3 regions of the Promicromonospora kroppenstedtii genome follow, and region 2 is predicted to be linked to each of the others. Evidence: predicted binding sites of a transcription regulator. Region 2 holds the regulator's gene; each other region holds the start of a gene.
The links. Region 2 encodes HspR, which represses chaperone genes until heat shock. Its sites were predicted from a motif close to AAGTTGAGTCNNNNNGACTCAACTT; they were not measured.
Positions count from the first base shown of each region.

Region 1: clpB (ATP-dependent chaperone ClpB) is a predicted target of HspR. The motif match lies at 3,238-3,262, and genes of this name have one in related genera.
Region 3: ACH47X_RS18405 (Hsp20/alpha crystallin family protein) is a predicted target of HspR. The motif match lies at 2,786-2,810, and genes of this name have one in related genera.

Region 1 is NZ_JBIRYI010000019.1:73,365-78,443, forward strand. It holds gene ACH47X_RS24120 (CaiB/BaiF CoA transferase family protein) at 1-338, shown strand, start outside; gene ACH47X_RS24125 (carboxyl transferase domain-containing protein) at 335-1,762, shown strand; gene ACH47X_RS24130 (sulfite exporter TauE/SafE family protein) at 1,858-2,652, opposite strand; gene cpt (chloramphenicol phosphotransferase CPT) at 2,636-3,193, opposite strand; gene clpB (ATP-dependent chaperone ClpB) at 3,320-5,079, shown strand, end outside.
Region 2 is NZ_JBIRYI010000024.1:56,675-61,753, forward strand. It holds gene ACH47X_RS26020 (DnaJ C-terminal domain-containing protein) at 1-957, shown strand, start outside; gene ACH47X_RS26025 (heat shock protein transcriptional repressor HspR) at 1,047-1,499, shown strand; gene ACH47X_RS26030 (DUF1540 domain-containing protein) at 1,663-1,971, shown strand; gene ACH47X_RS26035 (hypothetical protein) at 2,035-2,802, opposite strand; gene ACH47X_RS26040 (sigma-70 family RNA polymerase sigma factor) at 3,075-5,079, shown strand, end outside.
Region 3 is NZ_JBIRYI010000011.1:123,220-128,298, forward strand. It holds gene ACH47X_RS18380 (XdhC family protein) at 1-256, shown strand, start outside; gene ACH47X_RS18385 (DUF86 domain-containing protein) at 309-647, opposite strand; gene ACH47X_RS18390 (nucleotidyltransferase family protein) at 644-1,123, opposite strand; gene ACH47X_RS18395 (VOC family protein) at 1,257-1,610, opposite strand; gene ACH47X_RS18400 (S66 peptidase family protein) at 1,694-2,695, shown strand; gene ACH47X_RS18405 (Hsp20/alpha crystallin family protein) at 2,846-3,265, shown strand; gene ACH47X_RS18410 (ROK family protein) at 3,445-4,335, opposite strand; gene ACH47X_RS18415 (dipeptide ABC transporter ATP-binding protein) at 4,332-5,079, opposite strand, start outside.

The DNA of each region.
Region 1 (5,079 bases), on a different contig from region 2:
TCGACGCCTACGACGCCGACGACCTGCTCGCGCGGCTCGCCGACGCCGGGATCCCGGCGGGCCGGGTGCGTACGCTCGACGAGGTGTACGCATGGGAGCAGACGGCGAGCCAGGGCCTGCTCGTGGACGTCGAGCACACGAGCCTCGGCCGGCTGACGCTGCCGGGCCCGCCGCTGCGCTTCTTCGACGCCGACGGCGCCGAGGTCACGCGGCGCGAGCACCGGGCGCCGCCGGTACTGGACGAGCACGCCGCCCGGATCCGGGCGTGGCTCGACGCGTCGGGGGCGGCCGGTGCGCCGGGGGCGGCGGGTGCGCCCGCGCCGGAGGCCGGGCCGTGACGCGGCGCTGGACGGCGCGCGAGCTGCTCGACCTGGTGCTCGACGGCGGCAGCTTCGAGTCCTGGGACGAGCAGGTCGACACCTCCGGGCACCCGGCGGAGTACCGCGCGGTGCTGGCCGCCGCCGCCGAGAAGGCCGGCACCGACGAGTCCGTGCTCACGGGCCGCGGGCGCGTGCGCGGCCGGCCCGTGGTGGTGGTCGTCAACGAGTTCCGGTTCCTCGGCGGCTCCATCGGCCGGGCCGCGGCCCAGCGGATCACCGCCGCCGTCCGGCGGGCGACGGCCGAGGGGCTGCCCGTGCTGGCCACCACGGCGTCGGGCGGCACCCGGATGCAGGAGGGGACGCCCGCGTTCCTGCGGATGGTCGAGATCTCCCGCGCCGTCATGGACCACCGCGACGCCGGCCTGCCGTACCTCGTCTACCTGCGGCACCCCACCACGGGCGGCGTCTACGCGTCCTGGGGCTCGCTCGCGCACCTCACGGTGGCCGAGCCGGGCGCGCTCATCGGCTTCCTCGGCCCGCGCGTGGTCGAGGCTCTCACCGGCAAGGCCCTGCCCGACGGCGTGCAGTCCGCCGAGAACCTCGCCGCCAAGGGCGTGCTCGACGGCGTCGTCACGCCCGAGAGCCTGCCCGCGCTGGTCGAGCGGGCGCTCGCGGTGCTGGTCGACCCGCCGTCGGAGCCGGCGCTGCCGCGGCGGACGGGTGAGCCGTCCGGGACGGCGTCGGCCTGGGACTCCGTGCTGCGCACCCGCGCCGAGGGGCGCGTGGGCGTGCGCGATCTGCTGCGCCACGGGGCGTCGGGGACGGTGCGGCTGTCCGGCACGGACGAGGGCGAGCGGGACGAGTCGATGCTGGTCGCGCTGACGCGGCTGGACGGCCGGCCGTGCCTCGTCGTCGGCCAGGACCGGACCCGGCAGTCCGAGCGCACCCCCATGGGGCCCGCCGCCCTGCGCGTGGCGCGCCGGGCGATGGGACTGGCCGAGGAGCTGCGGCTGCCGCTGGTCGCGGTGATCGACACCCCCGGGGCCGAGCTCTCGCAGGCCGCCGAGGAGGGCGCGCTCGCCGGCGAGATCGCGCGCTGCATGGCCGCGCTGACCCGCATGACCGTGCCCACGCTGTCGGTGATCCTCGGCCAGGGCTGCGGCGGCGGGGCGCTCGCGCTGCTGCCCGCGCAGGCTGTGATCGCGGCCGAGCACGCGTGGCTGTCGCCGCTGCCGCCCGAGGGCGCGAGCGTCATCGTGCACGGGGACACCGCGCACGCGGCGCAGATGGCCGAGGCGCAGCGCGTGCGGGCGGTGGACCTGCTCGCGGAGGGCGCGGTGCAGCGCGTGGTCCCGGAGCACGACGAGGACACGGTGCGCGACGTCGCCGTCGCGGTGGCGGCGGAGTGCGCGGCGGTGCTGGCCGGGCTGGCCGGTCGGTAGTTTCGGGTGGTCGGCAGAATGTCAGGTGGTCGGTATTCCGAGCTGCCGACCACCTGACATTCTGCCGACCGCCCGAAACTACCGACCACACATGGCTAGCGCTTCTCCAGCGCCTTGCGGACCTGCTGGGTCAGGGCGAACACGAGCAGCGCGGCGAAGGCGATCGAGGCCACGTTGTCGGGCAGCACGACCGACAGGCTCGCGCCGCCGAACGAGAACACCGACGCGACCAGGCCGATGATCGCCGCCGTCCTGAGGTGCACCAGGCCGTTGCGCGCGTTGACCCAGGTCCCGGAGACGGCGGTGGGGATCATCGCGACCAGCGACGTCCCCTTGGCGAGCGCGGGGGCGAAGTCGAACAGCGCGGACAGCCCCGGCACGGCGATCTGGCCGCCGCCGATGCCGAGCAGGCCCGACGCGATGCCCATGACCAGCCCGAGCCCCACCATCCCCGCGCCGTCGAGCAGGCTGGGGACGCCCTGCGCCGTGCTGACCGACGGCGGGTCGGCGAACGCGTCGAGCAGGGACCGCACGATGCCCGCGACCAGCACCCCGACGAACAGCCAGCGCAGCAGGGTCTCGGGCACGCGAGCGAGCAGCCGCGCGCCGTAGGCCGCACCGACCACGGAGCCGACGACGAGCAGTCCGGCGGAGATCAGGTCGACCGCCTGGTGCGTGAGGTACGGGATGGACCCAACGATCGCGGCCGGGAGGATCGCCGCCAGCGAGTAGGCGCTCGCGCGGCGCTGCGTCAGCCCGCCGAGCGAGGTCAGGAGCGGCACCATCACGATGCCGCCGCCGAGGCCGAACAGACCGGAGAACGCTCCGCCGACGATCCCGACGAGGACGGCACGGGGTGGGGTCAGGGAGTCGTCAGTCTGCTCGGTCACCCCGTGATGATCTCAGGTGTGCGGCGATGGTCAGCGCACAGTCCGGTGAGGCGGTGCGTGTGGTGTCCACCTCCAGGTCGTAGGCGACGCCCTGGTGGACGACGTCGGCCTGCTTCGCGGCCATGCCCGGCACCCGGTCGCCGCGAGCCGCCTCGCGCCGCCCGGCCACGACGGCGTCGCACCGCACGCCCACCCAGAGCGTCGGCACGTCGCCCAGCGCGTCGAGCCAGCGGCGCTGCGACGCGCCGCCGCCCAGGAACACGTCGTCGACCACGAGGTGCGCGCCCGCGCGCGCCATGGCGACCAGCCCGGTGATCCAGGCGTCCTGCAGCGCCATGAAGTCCCCGCCGACGGCGACGCCGCCGTCGTCCGCGAAGCCGATGCCGTCGCCGCCGGAGGTCAGCCGGGCGGGCATCGCGTCGACGAGGGTGTCGATGCTGAGCGAGAGCCAGGGCTCGGGCAGCACTGCCTGCAGGTGGCGGGCGATCGCCGACTTGCCTGAGCTGGATCCGCCGTTGAGCACGATGACCTGGGTGTCCATGCCGCCACCGTACGAGTGTCGGTGACGCGCGCTACAGTGATTTCAAGTTGAGTGGAATAGACTCAACTTTGAGACGGTTTCATCGAGGTAGTACTCCGCCCATCATCACCAGCCCCGGGAGGCTTCATGGACACCAAGTTCACGACCATGTCGCAGCAGGCGATCGGCGACGCCATCCAGTCGGCGTCGGCCGCCGGCAACCCGCAGCTCGAGCCGGTCCACCTGCTCGCCTCGCTGCTCACGCAGGAGCGCGGCGTGGCCGTCGGTCTGCTCGACGCGGTCGGGGCGAACGCGCAGGCCATCGGCCAGCAGGTGCGCGCGGCCCTCGTCGCGCTGCCCCAGGCCAGCGGCAGCAGCACCGCCCAGCCGAGCGCGAGCCGCGCCCTGGCGACGGTGCTCGACCTGGCGGGCAAGGAGGCCCAGGGCCTGGGCGACGAGTACGTCTCCACCGAGCACCTGCTCATCGCGCTGGCCGCCGGCCAGTCGTCCGCGGCGCAGATCCTGTCCGACGCCGGGGCGACCGCCGACGCCCTGCGCGCCGCGCTGCCCGCCGTCCGCGGTTCGGGCCGGGTCACCAGCCCCAACCCGGAGGGCACCTACAAGGCGCTGGAGCAGTACGGCACCGACCTGACCCAGCAGGCACGGGACGGCAAGCTGGACCCGGTGATCGGCCGCGACTCGGAGATCCGCCGCGTGATCCAGGTGCTGAGCCGCCGCACCAAGAACAACCCGGTGCTCATCGGCGAGCCCGGCGTCGGCAAGACCGCCGTCGTCGAGGGGCTCGCCCAGCGTGTGGTGGCCGGCGACGTCCCCGAGTCCCTCAAGGGCAAGCGCCTGATCGCGCTCGACCTGGCCTCGATGGTGGCCGGTGCCAAGTACCGCGGCGAGTTCGAGGAGCGCCTCAAGGCGGTCCTGGAGGAGATCACCGCGTCCGACGGCGAGGTGGTCACCTTCATCGACGAGCTGCACACCGTGGTCGGCGCGGGGGCGGGCGGCGAGGGAGCCATGGACGCCGGCAACATGCTCAAGCCCATGCTCGCCCGCGGCGAGCTGCGCATGGTCGGCGCCACCACGCTCGACGAGTACCGCGAGCACATCGAGAAGGACCCCGCGCTGGAGCGCCGGTTCCAGCAGGTGTTCGTGGGCGAGCCGTCGGTGGAGGACACCGTGGCGATCCTGCGCGGCCTCAAGGAGCGCTACGAGGCGCACCACAAGGTGACCATCGCCGACTCCGCCCTCGTGGCCGCGGCCTCCCTCTCCGACCGGTACATCTCCGGCCGGCAGCTTCCCGACAAGGCGATCGACCTGGTCGACGAGGCCGCGTCCCGCCTGCGCATGGAGCTCGACTCGTCCCCGATCGAGATCGACGAGCTGCAGCGCGCCGTGACGCGCCTGGAGATGGAGGAGGTCGTGCTCTCCGAGTCGGCCGACGCCGCCTCCAAGGACCGGCTCGAACGGCTCCGCGCCGACCTCGCCGACCGCCGCGAGGCCCTCGCCGCGCTCACCGCGCGCTGGGAGTCCGAGAAGGCCGGGCACAACCGCGTCGGCGACCTGCGTGCGCGCCTCGACGAGCTGCGCACCGACGCCGAGCGCAAGCTCCGCGAGGGCGACCTGGAGGGCGCGGCGCGGATCCAGTACGGCGAGATCCCCGTCGTCGAGAAGGAGCTCGCGGCCGCCGAGGAGGCCGAGGCCGGCGCGGAGGACGTGCCGGACGGCCTCGGCCCGGAGACCGCCGAGCCGCCGATGATCGCCGACAAGGTCGGCGCCGACGAGATCGCCGAGGTGGTCGCCGCCTGGACCGGCATCCCCGCCGGACGCCTGCTGCAGGGCGAGTCCGAGAAGCTCCTGCACATGGAGGACGTCCTCGGGGAGCGCCTCATCGGCCA
Region 2 (5,079 bases):
TCCAAGGACGCCGACGACGCCGCCGTGAAGAAGGCCTACCGCAAGCTCGCGCGCCAGTACCACCCCGACCAGAACCAGGGGAACGCGGCGGCGGAGTCCAAGTTCAAGGAGATCGGCGAGGCCTATGCGGTGCTCTCCGACCCGGAGCAGCGCCGCCAGTACGACGCCGTGCGCGCCATGGCGGGCGGCGCCCGCTTCTCGGCGGGTGCCGGCGGTGCCGGTGCCGGCGGGTTCGAGGACATCATGGGCGCCATGTTCGGCGGCGCCCAGGGTGGCGGCCGAGGCGGGCCGCGCGTCCGCTACACCCAGGGCGGCAACGCCGGCGCGGGCTTCGAGGACATCCTCGGCTCGATGTTCGGCGGTGGCCGCACGGCCTACGGCCAGGGCACGACCGGCTACGCGGCGCCGACGGCGGGGGCTGACGTCGTCGCCCAGGTCACGCTGCCGTTCCGGGCGGCGGTGGAGGGCACGACGGCCGAGCTCGAGGTCAACGGCCGCACCATCACCGCGCGCATCCCGGCGGGAATCAACGACGGCAAGAAGATCCGCCTGCGCGGCAAGGGCCGCCCGGGGGTCGCCGGCGGCCCGGCGGGTGACCTCGTGGTCACCGTGCACGTCACGCCGCACCCGGTATGGACCCTGGACGGCGTGGACCTGCGCATGACCGTGCCCGTCACGTTCGCGGAGGCCGCGCTCGGCACGACGCTGGAGGTGCCCACCCTGGACGGCGGCACCGTGCGGCTCAAGGTGCCGGCGGGGACGCCGTCGGGCCGGGCGCTGCGCGTCAAGGGCCGTGGTGTCCAGACGGCCAAGGCGACCGGCGACCTGCTCGTCACCGTGCAGGTGGCCGTGCCGCAGAAGCTCAGCAGAAAGGCCAAGCAGGCGCTCGAGACCTTCGCCGCCGAGAACGACGGCGAGGACGTGCGCGCAGGCCTGGTCGCGCGGGCGGCAGAATGACGCCGGTGCGGTGAGGCATATGCCCCACCGCACCGCAATTCGGTAACCTGCCCGCACGCAGACGCACAAAAGAGACTTCGGAGGAGCACATGGTCGACGACGACACGCCCGTGCTCACCGTGTCCAAGGCCGCGGAGCTCGCGGGCATGCACCCGCAGACGCTGCGCCAGTACGACCGCCTCGGGCTGGTGGTCCCCCGGCGCACCCGCGGCCGCGGCCGCCGCTACTCACGCCGCGACGTGGCGCGCCTGCTCCAGGTGCAGCGCCTCGCCCAGGGCGAGGGCATCAATCTCGCCGGGATCAAGCGCATCCTCGACCTGGAGGCGCACGTCTCCGTGCTCGAGGAACGCCTCGGTGACCTGCTCATGCGGGTCCAGGAGGAGAGCCGCGTCTTTGCTGCCGGGCCCGCAGCGGGCGACGTCGTGGTGGTGCAGCGTGGCCAGCGCGTCCGGAGCGCCGCCATGCGCGTGGACCTGGAGCATCGCGCCGTCGGCGGGGGAGCCGTCGTGCTGTGGCGCCCGGCCCCGCGCCGCGAGGAGTAGCTGCCCCCGAGGCCAGCGCGACATTTCAGCAATGCAATTCTTTCGTTAATCGTGAATGGTGCCGGAATGTAGGTAAGGCATTCCTCAGCTCTGTGCGATCTGTCATTCAGGAATACGATCGACGCATTCCGCAGAAGTGACGCACGGAGCGAGGAGAGCTGCCATGAGCACGCTGATGGAAATGCCCGAGGTCGTGGAGTGCTCGGTCGACGGCTGCGGCTACAACCACGAGCACGGCTGTCACGCCGGCGCCGTCACGATCGGCGGGCACACGGGCGACGCGGCCTGCGCCACGTTCATCCCGCTCAGCACCAAGGGCGGCCTGGAGAAGGTCATCGCGCACGTGGGTGCCTGCCAGCGCGGCGAGTGCACGCACAACGACAACCTGGAGTGCAACGCCCCGTCGATCCGCGTGGGCCCCGGCCCCGAGGACCCGGCCCACGCCGACTGCCTCACCTTCGAGGAGAGCTGAGCAGAGCTGGCCGGGGCGCTACGTCGGGCCCCGGCCAGTTCACTCGGGAGTGTGTGGCGGCGCTCAGCGCGCCAGGTGGTCCAGCAGGAGCAGTGCGTCCGCATGTGTTCCGGGCAGGCGCTCGACCCAGACCCGCGTGGGCCGGCGTACCTCGGTGGCCAGGCCCAGCACCTCGGCGTTGCGCTCGACGACGCGGCGCAGCGACTGGCCGAGCTCCGCCGTCGTCGGGCCCCGCTCGCAGAGCACCACGAACGTGCCGTCGCCGATCGCGGCCATCGGATGGCCCTCGCCGAACACCTGGTGCAGGGTGCGGCCGATCGCGGCGGAGCGGGCGAGCCGCTGCCACGTGTCGAGGCTGTCCAGGCCGACGTCGAGCACCAGCAGGCAGTGGGTGTCCCCGGCAGCGGTGCCGGTCCGCTGCGCGGTGCCGTAGGTCTCGCGCAGCCGCTCGCCCAGGTACTCACCCGTGGGCAGACCGGTCGAGGGATCGTGCGTGGCGATCTGGTAAGGCACGCGCTCGCGCTCCCCGACCCAGCCGATCGCGGCGGCCCGCAGTGCGCCGACGTCGGTGGGGCGCCCGAAGGCGGCGTAGAGGCAGGCGACGTCGTCCAGTGCCTCGGTGATCCCAGCTCCTACTCCGGCGCGCGCCGCACCGAGCCGTTCGGCGGGGGCGATTACGCCCCGGCCCTCGGCCAGTGCCTCTGCTAGCGCCTCAGCGGCGGGGTGCTCCCAGTCGTTCGGCCGGATCCAAACCGACGCCAGACTCGTAGCTCGCCACCGCTCGCGCAGGTCGTGCACACGCACCCGCGCCTCCTGCTGTGCCTCGCTCATGATGAAGGGACCCTCACGGGGATACATCATGACGCACCTTCGGGGGCGATGTACCGGACTTCACCCGGTCGTCACCCAGGAATGTGGAATTCCACCCCCTAAATCGTCCACTTGGCTCTATAGTCGTGGCAGAACGGCGACAGTCAACCGCACCGCGGCCACCGCGAGAGTCTGGGTAGACGTTGAGGCAAGTCGAGAGCAGCACCGGTGAAACCCCTAGCGACGCGGAACTGATCCTGCAGGTCAGGTCAGGTGACCGCGATGCTTTTGGCGTGCTCTACGAGCGCCACTCGGCAGCCGCTCGGGCCCTCGCCCGCCAGTACGTCTCGGCCGCGGACGCGGAGGACGTCGTCGCCGACGCCTTCAGCAAGCTGTTCGAGATGCTGCGCCGCGGGGTCGGTCCCGACGCCGGCTTCCGGCCCTACCTGTACACGATGGTCCGCCACCGGTCGTTCGACGTCTCGCGTGGCGCCGCGCGCACGCGCCCCAGCACCGACGACGAGATCGAGTCCGTGCTCGGCCGCGTGGCCTCCAAGGACGACCCCGCGCTCGAGGGCTTCGAGCGCAGCGTGATCGCCAAGGCCTACGTCGACCTGCCGGAGCGCTGGCGCGAGGTGCTCTGGTACGTACTCGTCGACGAGCTCAAGCCCGCCCAGGTCGCGCCGGTGCTGGGCCTGAGCCCCAACGGCGTGTCCGCCCTGCTCTACCGCGCCAAGGAGGCACTGCGGGCGGGGTACCTGCAGCAGCACCTGAGCCACTCGCCGTCGGACACCTGCCGCACCGTCAACCCGCTGCTCGGCGGGTACGTGCGCGCGAGCCTGTCCAAGCGCGAGACCGCGAAGATCGACGAGCACCTCTCGACCTGCGCCACCTGCAGCGCCCTGGTGCTCGAGCTGCACGACGTGGCGCACGGCATGAAGACCGTTATCGCCCCGCTCGTGCTCGGCGCGGGCGGCCTCGCGCTGGTCGGCGCGGGCGCTCCGATCGGTGGCCTGGTCATCGCGGGTGCGGCCAAGGCCGGCGCCGTCGCGGGCGGCGCGCAGACCGCGACCACCGTGGGCGCGGCCTCGACCAGCTCGTTCTCCGGCGCGATGTCCTCCGCGGTCTCCGGCTCGGCGGGCGCAGTCGCGTCCGCCGCGGCTGCCGCCACGGGTGGGAGCGTGGCCGCAGGCGCGCTCGCCGTCGCAGCGGTCGGCCTGGTCGCGGCGCTGCAGATCACCGCGCCGCCCGAGGCCGAGACATTCATCGACACCGTGATCGCCACGCACGACGGCCGGGAGCTGCCGGGCGGCGGCACCGAGGGCGTCCGGGACGGCGGCGACGTCCCGCAGCCCACCGACCTGGTCCCCAGCGCGGAGACCGCCTACCTCACGGTGAACTACGCCGACGCCGGCCAGCCGCTGACCCCGCGCGAGTCCCAGGACCTGACGTTCACGGTGGAGAACACGGGCAAGGCCGCTGCGACGGGCGCGCAGATGGAGGTCACCCTGCCGGCCGGGCTCGCCGCGACGAAGCCGGCCGGGTCCTTCGGCACGGGCGTCGGCACCGGCCGCCTGGTCTCCGCGACCGAGTCGACGACGGCGACTGCGACCCCGGCGCCGCAGGTCACGCCCACGCCGGGCAGCACCTCCGACACCAAGGCCGATGCCGACGCGTCGGTGAGCTCGCCCACCGGCGAGGTGCCGACCTCGCCGAGCGCCTCGCCCAGCGGGTCCGCCACGGAGGGCCCCCAGCCCGCGGCCGCGGTCCCCTGCATGCCGACGGAGCAGGCGAACGTGCTGCTCTGCTCGATCGGTGAGCTCGCGCCGGGCGCATCACGCACCGTGGTCACGTCCGTGCAGGCCAACGCCGGGGGCGACTACCCCGTGAGCACCAAGGTCTGGGCCGACGGTCTCCAGGCGATGAGCGTGGACCTGCCGGGCCGCACCGTGGCGCCGTTCGGCCAGGAGCTGTCGGCGCAGACCACGGACGTGTCGCTCGCCAGCCCCGGTTCCGCCTCGCTGCCCGTCTCCCTGGTCAGCACCGGTGACCGCCCCGTGGCGGCCGGTGGCTGGGCGGTGGCCGTGTCGCTGCCCGACGGCGTGCGTCCTGCGTCCACGCAGTCCCAGCTCACGTGCGCGGCCGGCGAGATGCCGAACGCCTGGCTCTGCAAGCCGCTCGACGCCGCCTACGCGTCCTCCGTGTCGCTCGAACCGGGTGCGACCGTCGACGTGCCGCTGAACATCACCACCGCTACCGAGGCGGCGAAGTCGGCGCAGCCGGCCGAGCTCGGGGTGG
Region 3 (5,079 bases), on a different contig from region 2:
GCTGACCGACCTGCCGGCCGGCACCTACGTGGGCGCCATGGGCTCCCGTCGAGCGCACGCCGAGCGGACCGCCCGGCTGGTCGAGGACGGCGTTCCGGCCGCCGCGCTCGCGCGGCTGCACAGCCCGATCGGCCTGGACCTCGGCGCCCGCACGCCCGACGAGACCGCCGTCTCGATCGCCGCCGAGATCATCGCGGCCCGGTCGGGTGCCTCGACCCGGCCTCTGCGTGAGACGGACGGCCCGATCCACGGCTGACTATCCGACGCCGGTCCGACGCCCCTCCGCGCAGGGTGGCTCCGGCTCTGCCCTACTGGACGCCAGACTCTGGCCGGAGCAGTCCGCGCAACGCGCCTTCGTACGCACCGAGATCACTTTCAACGGTGCTGCGGATCAGCTGCGGGTCGATGTACTCGTAGGCGTGCGCGATCCGGTTCCGGGTGGACCAGATCGCCTTCCACGTCGTGCCGAACGCTCGCGCCCGGGCCTCCTCGCTCAGTTTGGCGGCCACCTCGATCGAAGCCCCGAGGCGGAGACACACGGCATCGAACAGGACCGGATCGTCCATCGTGCCGTGCTCGAGATACGACTTGAGCACGTCCAGGTGATGCAACGCCGACTCAACGTTGCGCTGGTCCTTGTCCGTCACAGCGGGATCGCCTCGACGGTCGCGGCCACGCCCTCGCGCAGGGCCCGCGCGATCACCACATCGACCTCGCGCCCCAGCAGTTCCTCGAGCTCTGCCTCCAGCGCGCCGATTGCGAACAGGCCGACGTCGGGATCGGTGTCGACGAGCAGGTCGATGTCCGACTCCGCGGTGTCCTCACCGCGGGCCACCGACCCGAACACGCGGATGTTGTGCACACCCCGACGCGCCGCGGCCTCGACGATCTCGTCGCGCCGGTCACGAAGCAGCAAGGTCAGCAACGGCACGACCTCGTCCGGCTCGCCCCCGGCCGCCGCCGTGTCCAGCTTCAGGAGGCGGGCGACCTCCGGCTGGCTCCGGCCGAGGGCCAGGCCGATCCTGCGCTGACTCCAGCCCAGGTCACGCGCCTGGCTCGCCGCAACGACGAGCTCACGCGTCGCGGCCGCTCGCAGCTCCCCCGCATGCCGGCTCGTCCGCATCAGGTGCTCCGCGAAAGCCCGCTCGACCGCCGATTCCCGCTCCGTCTGTCTCCGCACTGGCTGCTGCTCCACCCGAAACCACCTCCTGATAGCAGATGCTATCAGCATGCTGGGTCGAGCGCCCGGGGACCCGTCAGTCCGCGTGCTGCACCACGTTGACCACCGTGCCGTCCGGCGCACGCACCAGGAACCGGTGCACGCCCCAGGACTCCGTCGTCAGCGGGTGCACGATCTCGTACCCGCGCTGCCGCGCCTCGGCGTACGCGCCCTCGACGTCGGGCGTGTGGACCGAGACCGTGGCGTCAGCGGCGGCCGTCGCGTCGCGCGTCAGGAGCTGGACCACGGCGCCGGTGTCCGGGGACGTGTAGCGGGCCACCCAGCCCAGGTTGAACTCCTCGGTGCTCAGCCCGAGGTAGTCGGCGTAGAAGTCCTTGGCGGCGTCGACGTCGGCCACCCGCAGGTTGGCCATGATCCGGCTTACGCGCATCGTTCCTCCTGATCGGGGGCTGGTCGGGAACCGGTCGGGAAATCCGGGCGCCTCCACCCGCGACGCCGTCCTAGGCTGCGGGCATGTCAGCGCACGTCGAGACCATCGTCCCGCCCAAGCTCCGCCCCGGCGACACCGTCCGGGTGGTCGCACCCGCCCGCTCGCGCACCATGATCATGGAGCACGACAACACCCGCTGGATCGACGAGCGGTTCGCCACGATGGGACTCACCCTCACGTTCGGTGAGCACGTCGACGAGGACGACCAGTTCCGCAGCGCCTCGATCGAGCACCGCGTCGCCGACCTGCACGCCGCGTTCGCCGACCCCGCCGTCGCGGGGATCATCACCGTGATCGGCGGGTTCAACAGCAACGAGCTGCTGCCCTACCTGGACTTCGACCTGATCGCGGCCCACCCCAAGGTGTTCTGCGGTTACTCGGACATCACCGCGCTGCAGAACGCGATCCTCGCGCACACGGGTCTGGTCACGTACTCCGGCCCGCACTGGTCGAGCTGGGGCATGCGCGACCACTTCGAGCCCACCGGCGACTGGTTCCGCGCCGCCGTGACCAGCGACGCCCCCATTGTCGTCGAGCCGTCACAGGCCTGGACCGACGACATGTGGTTCGCCGACCAGGACGCCCGCACCGCCGTGCCGAACGAGGGCTGGTGGCGGCTGCGGCCGGGAACCGCCTCGGGTCGGATCGTCGGCGGCAACCTGGGCACGCTCAGCCTGCTCCAGGGAACCGCGCACATGCCGTCGCTCGACGGCGCGCTCCTGTTCCTGGAGGACGACTTCGAGTCCGACGCCGCGCACGTCGCGCGCCAGCTCACGTCCCTGCTCCAGCTCCCCGGCGCCGACGGCGTGACCGGGCTCGTGCTCGGCCGCTTCCAGGCCGCCTCCGGCGTGACCCGCGGGGCGCTCGACGAGATCGTCGCGCGCCAGCCCGCCCTGACCGGCAAGCCGGTGCTGGCCGGCGTCGACTTCGGACACACCAGCCCGCAGCTCACCTTCCCGGTCGGCGGCGCGGCGGACGTCGTCGTCGGCGAGCAGGAGGCGGCGCTGACGATCACCCGCCACTGAGCTCCGACGTGTCAGACGCACGAACCACCCGGGTGACCCGTGCGTCTGACACGTTGATCCCGGGGCGGCGTCCGCCGTCGGCGAACCCGGAAATTGAGTCGGGTCGGCTCAGGTTGTACCGGTCATCAGACCCCGCCCGAGGAGGACACCATGACCACCGTTCTGACCCGTTCCCCGTTCGCCCGCACCTGGGTCCGCGACCCGTGGAGCCAGCAGCTCGGCGTCACCGAGGGCCCCGTGCCCGCGGCCGACGTCTATCGTGAGGGCGAGGACCTCGTCGCCCGCCTCGACCTGCCGGGCGTGAACCCGGCCGACGACGTCACCGTCGAGGTCGAGGGCCGCAAGCTCGTCGTGCGCGGCGAGCGCAAGGACCAGCGCTCCGAGGAGTCCGAGGGCCGCCGCATCTCGGAGGTCCGCTTCGGCTCCTTCCGCCGCGTCGTCACCCTGCCGAAGGCCGTGGACGGCGACGCCGTGCGCGCGTCCTACGACTCGGGCGTCCTGACGGTCACCGTGCCGGGCGTCTTCGCCGGCACCACGCCGCAGCGCATCGAGGTCACCACCGCCGCCTGATTCCCCTCAGGCGGCCACCACGACGGCGCCCGACCGCTCCTTGCGGCCGGGCGTCGCCTGCGTTCCTGGGGCAAGCAAGGGACCGAGCTCAGTGACTTCGGTCCCCTGTCTCGAGACCGGTCCGTTGAATGACCGGTCTCAGGGCGACCGACCGATGTCATGTGCGCCAGAAAGCACAGTCATCGCGCCAGCGCCGCCGCGCCCACCACCGTCGCGTCGCCGCCCAGGACCGCCCGGCGCACCTCGACCGGGTGCCCCGACACGGGCGGCTCGTCGTCCAGCCGAGCCCGGATCGCGGGCTCCAGCAGGTCCCAGGCGTGGGCCAGACCGCCACCCACCACCACGTGCCCGACGTCGAGCAGCGCCGCCAGCACGAGCACCGCCGACCCGACCGCGCGCCCGGCGTCGGCCAGCACGCGCGCGGCGTCCGCGTCCCCGGCCCGTGCCCGGGCCTCGATCTCCGCCGCGCCGACGGCGGCCGCCACGGCCTCCCCGTACCGCCGCTCCACCGAGCGCCCCGACGCCAGCGTCTCCAGGTGCCCGCGCTGCCCGCAGGTGCACCGTGCATCGCCGAACCCGGGCACGTGCCCGATCTCCCCCGCCGCCCCCGCGCCCCGGTACAGGGCGCCGTCCAGCCAGAGCGCTCCCCCGACGCCGGTCCCGAGCGCGATCCCCGCCGCCGACCGCACACCTCGGACGGCGCCCCAGGTCGCCTCGCCCACGAGGAACGCGTCGACGTCGTTCGCCACGGTGACCGGCAGGCCGGTCCGGGCCGCGAGCCCGCTCCGCAGGTCGGTGCCGACCCAGCCGACGAAGGAGTCGCTCGCGGCGAGCACCTCCCCCGTCACCGGGTCCACGACCCCCGCCGCGCCGACGCCGACCGCCGCGACCCGAACGCGCGCCGTGGCGGTCGCCCGCTCGACGAGCCCGGCCGCGACGTCCAGCATCGCCGCCCCGCCCGACGGCGTCGGCGCGGTCGCCGAGGCGAGCACGGCGCCGTCCGCCGTGACGACGGCGGCCCGGATCTTGGTGCCCCCGATGTCGACGCCCGCGGTGGGTCCGCCCGTCACAGCGCGGCCCCGGGGGCCGGGGCGGCGCCCGACGCCACCGCACCCGGCACCGGCGCGAGCGCCTGCCGGGCCGCGCGCCGCTCCCGCTGCGCCGCCGGGTCCGGCGTCGGCACGGAGGCCAGCAGCTCGGCCGTGTACGGCTCGCGCGGCGCGCGGAACACCTCCGGCGTCGGGCCGCTCTCCACGAGGCGCCCGGCGCGCAGCACGGCCACGCGGTCGGTCAGCTCATGCACCACGCCCAGGTCGTGGCTGATGAACAGGCAGCCGAACCCGAGCTCTGCGTGCAGGTCGCGCAGCACCTGGAGCACCTCGGCCTGCACGGACACGTCGAGGGCGCTGGTCGGCTCGTCGGCCACCAGCAGGCGCGGCCGCAGCGCGAGCGCCCGGGCGAGGCCGATCCGCTGGCGCTGCCCGCCGGAGAACTCGTGCGGGTAGCGCCGCTCCGCGCCCGCGGGCAGGCGCACGGCGTCGAGCAGCTCGCGCACCCGCGCCCGCTTCTCGGCCGCGGTCAGCCGCCGCCCGTCCCGGCCGTGGATCGCCAGCGGCTCGGCGATCGACTCGCCGACGAGCCGGCGCGGGTCCAGCGACCCGCCCGGGTCCTGGAACACCACGCCGACGTCGGCCAGCAGACGCCGCCGGGCCCGGCCGCGCGCCCGGGCCACGGAGGTGCCGAGCAGCAGCACCTCGCCCTCGGACGGCGTGAGCAGGCCGAGGCAGGCGCGGCCCGCCGTCGACTTGCCCGAG